DNA from 2 places in the Metabacillus sp. 84 genome. Region 2 is predicted to be linked to the other one. Evidence: predicted binding sites of a transcription regulator. Region 2 holds the regulator's gene; the other holds the start of a gene.
What was found. Region 2 encodes LexA, which represses DNA repair genes until DNA is damaged. Its sites were predicted from a motif close to CGAACATATGTTCG; they were not measured.
Positions count from the first base shown of each region.

Region 1: addB (helicase-exonuclease AddAB subunit AddB) is a predicted target of LexA. The motif match lies at 1,514-1,527, and genes of this name have one in related genera.

Region 1 covers NZ_JBNILN010000007.1:14,448-16,853, reverse strand. Annotated here, with positions in the region: gene addB (helicase-exonuclease AddAB subunit AddB) at 1-1,469, opposite strand, end outside; gene ACQCV8_RS13305 (MFS transporter) at 1,594-2,406, shown strand, end outside.
Region 2 covers NZ_JBNILN010000004.1:62,966-65,371, forward strand. Annotated here, with positions in the region: gene ACQCV8_RS09315 (YneB family resolvase-like protein) at 1-651, opposite strand, end outside; gene yneA (cell division suppressor protein YneA) at 660-980, opposite strand; gene lexA (transcriptional repressor LexA) at 1,132-1,749, shown strand; gene cysI (assimilatory sulfite reductase (NADPH) hemoprotein subunit) at 1,818-2,406, opposite strand, start outside.

The DNA of each region.
Region 1 (2,406 bases), on a different contig from region 2:
TCGGCCAGTCCTTTGAGCGGCTCGGATACCATATGTTTCAGTTCGTTAATCTGCTCTTCTTTCTCCAATTCTTCATCTGTTACAGCATTGCCGCCTTCTAATGAACGGAACCTTCTGTAAGTCCACCTCTTATCTGAGGTCCACCTTGATCCATTGATTCCGTAGGCAAGCACATAGTTTTCGAGAAAATCCATTTTTTCACGGTACAGCTGCCGGTCTGATCCCTCCGGAAAAAGAAGATCCGTTTTGACGGCCCGGAAAACAGCTTCATATCTAAAGCTTCCAGTCACCGCCTCTACAGCAGAGCGGATCAGCTCTATGAGAGGATGATGGAGCATGGAGTGCTTCTGGTCTATGAAAAATGGAATCCCGTAATCTGTAAAAACCTGTTCGATTAAATCCTGGTAGCTGGAGGGGTTTCGCAGCAAAATTGCCACTTCCCGGTAGCGGATCCCTTTTTTCCGGACAAGATAATGAATCCGGCGCGCAATTCCCTCCACCTCCGCACGGTGGCTTGCCGCCTGGCATATCGAGACATCTGCGGCTCCCTTAAAGGGCACCGAAGGCCTTGTATCGTAATTCTGCTCTAAATGCTCAAGCGAAGGAGAGTATGCGAATCTCGGGAGTTCTTTCAGCAGAACGGGTTCTTCTATTTCAATATGAAGCTCCTCTGCCATCCTTTTAAAATCCGCATATGTCATCCCCGTCATTCTGAAAAGATGAAGCTCATGCGGCAAATGCCGGTCAAACAGCTTGTCTGCTGTTATCGTAAGCGTTACCCGTTCCGCCTTGGCAGCCAGGCTCTTTACTGCCTCCCTCTCCATTGGCGTAAATTGATGAAATCCGTCTATGTAAACTTCCGCCTTTTCCAGATAGGCAGATTCTTCAATTCGTTCTGTAAGCATCCTCAGTGTATCCTCAGAATCCACGTACCTCTCTGCAAGGGCTTCCTCAAGCCGCCCGTAAATGATATGCAGGTCCTCAAGCTTTCCTGACAGCACTCTTTCTTTTTCATCCATATGCTGCTGGATGGAACGGATGCTCCCAATCAGCCCATCAGGATCCAGGTTATACCGTTTAAATTCAGTCAGCATCGTTTCCACATGCTGAATAAAGCCGGCTTTATCACTGGCTTTGCCATATACGTTAAAATTCTGCTTTTCCTCTTCAATGATTTTCCTAAGCATCATCTGCACGCCCGAAGACGTGATCATCTGCTTGGCCGCTCCGGATGTTTCCTGAAGAATCCTTAAACTGAGACGTGAAAAGCTGAAAACCTGCGCCCTGATCATTCCGCTCAGACCAGGGGTTCCAGCCAGTTCATATTCCATTGCGAACGTCATTTGATCAGGGACTAGAAAAATAATCGGCGGTCCATCAGGCCGTTCCATCAACTTTTCCCTGATTTCATTCAGAACCATCGTGGTTTTGCCGCTGCCTGAACGGCCTGCCAAAAACCGGATTGTCATTCCATTTGCCTCCTCTGGCCTTAGTCGTTTCTTTATATTATATACGAATACACGTTCGATTTCATCTGGTGGAAAACCGGACAGAATCTGCTGCATATAGTGTAACAGAGATGGGGGGATGCCAGTGAACGCATCAGGCCGGATTGCCGCGTTCTTCCTGCTTGCCGCTGCCGCCGCTGCAAGCAACCTGTATTTGCTTATCCCTATTTACGCTGAAGTAGCTGCGGGGCTTCGCGGGAGTCCCGAGGAGATTGTGTGGAGCGCCTCTCTTTTTACCTTTTTTTATTCGATCGGACTGCTCTGCTTCGGCCCTGTTTCAAGTCTTTTCGGACGAAGGAGGACGATGGCGGCCGGGCTGCTTATCTGCGCTGTACTTGCCTATTTGCTGACAGGCTCGCAGTCTCCCGCTTCCTTCCAGATGATAAGGGGGCTGCAGGGATTTTTTCTGGCAAGCTTTGCGCCAGTTGCCTACTCCTACTGCTTTGAGACATTTACAGAGGAAGTCAGAACTCATCTTATCTCCTTGATCAACGGCGGGTTTCTTTTAGCCGGTGTCGCCGGCCAGATGATAAGCTCGCTTCTCACTCAGTTCTTCGGATGGCAGGCCGTATTCTGGTTTTTCTGCGCTGCTTTTTCAATCATAGCCCTAACGGCAGCGCTGCTCCTTCCGGCCTCCAAACGACGTGCTTCGGGAGATGCTCTTGATTTATCGGTTCTTTTCCGTTCGGATCTTTTCCCATGCTATGTACTTACGTTTAGTCTGCTGATGGCCTTTGCAGCCTTTTACGATTCGTTCAGCCGGTATTTCTCAGATGCAGGCGATGAGATTCTCTTTTTAAGCCGTACAGCGGGACTTGCAGGGGCCCTTCTTTCCTTTTGGAGCGGTCCCATCATGAGGAGAATCGGCATCAAATCGGCATTGACCGGGTCAGTCGCT
Region 2 (2,406 bases):
TTCGGCTGCCTTTGTTTCTTCCGTATACTCCTGGTATCGCCGATGAACGGTTGCTTTTGAAACGGAATATCCAAATCCTCTAAGGGTAGCGGCAATTTCTGCAAAGGTGAGTTTGCTTGCCCTAAGACGGATAATATCCTCGATAGGAACATCTATTTTGTCTTTCCTTCCGCCTGAGGAGAGATCTGTCAGGTTTTCCTGGGGACGGTAGCCATTTTCTACTGCACGCTTCATTCCCCGTTTAATCTTTAAATTATGTATTTTCCTTTGGTACTCCTCTACAATACCCACTATTTCAAGGACCATTGAATCCGCTTCAGAAAGCTGGTGCTCTCCCTGATGTGAAATCGTAAATACTTTAGCCTTTTCTTTATACAGAAAATGAAGGATGGCCATTCTGGCACTGCCCCTCCCAAGCCTTGTCTCATCCTGAATGAGTATCGCCTCTGCTTCTCTTTTTTTCACCGCATCAAGAAGGGTAAGGATCCCCTCTCTCTCTATTTCATAGCCGCTGGCTTTCTCCATGATGGTCTGCACCGGTTCCATCCCGTGCTCTTCTGCAAGCGAGGAGAGTTCTTCCTTTTGCCTCTGCAGCGATGTCTCCTGTTCTGCCTTATCTGTGCTCACCCTGCAGTAAATTATCGCTTTCAAACAACCACCTACTCTTCTGAAGCTATCATCTTCGCATCTATTTTATACACTTCTTCTTTTTTAACCGGTATATACAGCTCTTCGCCAGGTTTAATGACGAGGGAAGTCATCCTGTTCTCCTTGTTGACCCACTCCACGAATTCAGTACTTGTAAGATCATGTCTGCCTTTGAGCTCTTCCGCAAGATCCCACAGCGTATCGCCTTCACGGATTTCTATTTTAGCATATTTTTCAAGCAGGCTGCTGTTCCCTTTATCAGCGGCTGCGTATAAAATTCCTCCAACAAGAAGTGCGAAAACAGAAATGTAAGCAAATGTAATTTTAGACATTTGAATCCCTCCAGAATGTTTGTTCGTATTTTGATAAATTCATTATAATCCGAACAAACATTCCCAGTCAAGAGGTTTTCGAACTTATGTTTGTATATGCAGGTAAATCATGCTATAATAACTATAAATTACTTACTCTGAGGTGCTAAGGATGAGCAAACTATCAAAAAGGCAACAGGACATTCTGGAATTTATTAAACAGGAAGTCAAAAGCAAAGGCTATCCTCCCTCCGTCCGTGAAATTGGCTTGGCCGTAGGCCTTGCCTCTAGCTCTACCGTGCATGGCCACCTTGCGCGGCTCGAGAATAAAGGATTGATACGGAGAGACCCCACTAAGCCGAGAGCGATTGAAGTACTGAACGAAGAACTGGAAATTCCAAAAAGCAGCGCTGTCAACATCCCGATTATCGGGAAGGTTACAGCAGGGGTTCCTATTACAGCAGTAGAAAACATTGAAGAATATTTCCCGCTGCCCGAACGTCTGGTCCCTCCTGATGACCATGTATTTATGCTTGAAGTTGTAGGAGACAGTATGATTGAAGCGGGAATTCTGGACGGAGACCTTGTGATAGTCCGCCAGCAGCAGTCTGCTAATAATGGAGAGATCGTGGTCGCCATGACGGAAGATGATGAAGCAACCGTCAAGCGCTTTTTCAGAGAAAAGGATTATATCAGGCTTCAGCCGGAAAATTCATCCATGGAGCCTATTATCCTGCGGAATGTTTCAATCTTAGGAAAAGTGATTGGCGTATATCGTACGGTGCATTGAGAGCCTTGTTCGTCAGGACAGGCTTTTTTTCTGCATAAAAAGAAGATGGCTGGCAGCCATCTTCTTTTTTATAACGCATGAAAGTTGGTTCCGTCAGTCGTTGCCCCGATGATGCCGGCACGGATGACATAATCCCCAAAATGTTCTCCTTGTTCTCTTTCCTTTGCGTAGCGGGGCAAAAGCTGCCCGAGCTCATTCAGAATTTCTTCTTCTCCAATGTTCTCTTTGTACATTTTGCTGAGCCGGCTGCCGTCAAAGGCTGCTCCCAAGTACATGTTATACTTTCCGGGAGCTTTTCCGATAAAGCCGATTTCCCCCAGTGCATGGCGGGCACATCCGTTCGGACAGCCGGTCATGCGGATGGTGATCTCTTCTCCCCGAAGACCGTTTATATCCACAATTTCTTCAATCCTGCTGATCAGCTCTGGAAGGTAACGCTCCGCCTCGGCCATAGCCAGACCGCATGTCGGGAGTGCTACACATGCCATCGAACTCCGGCGGAGTGCAGAGTGATGGGCTCCGTCTGTTAAGCCGTATGCTTGAATGAGCCCTTCAATTTCCGCCTTCTTTTCAGCAGCTACATTCGCGATGATAACATTTTGATTGGCAGTAAGGCGGAAATCGCCGGTATGCACTCTCGCGATCTCTTTTAAGCCT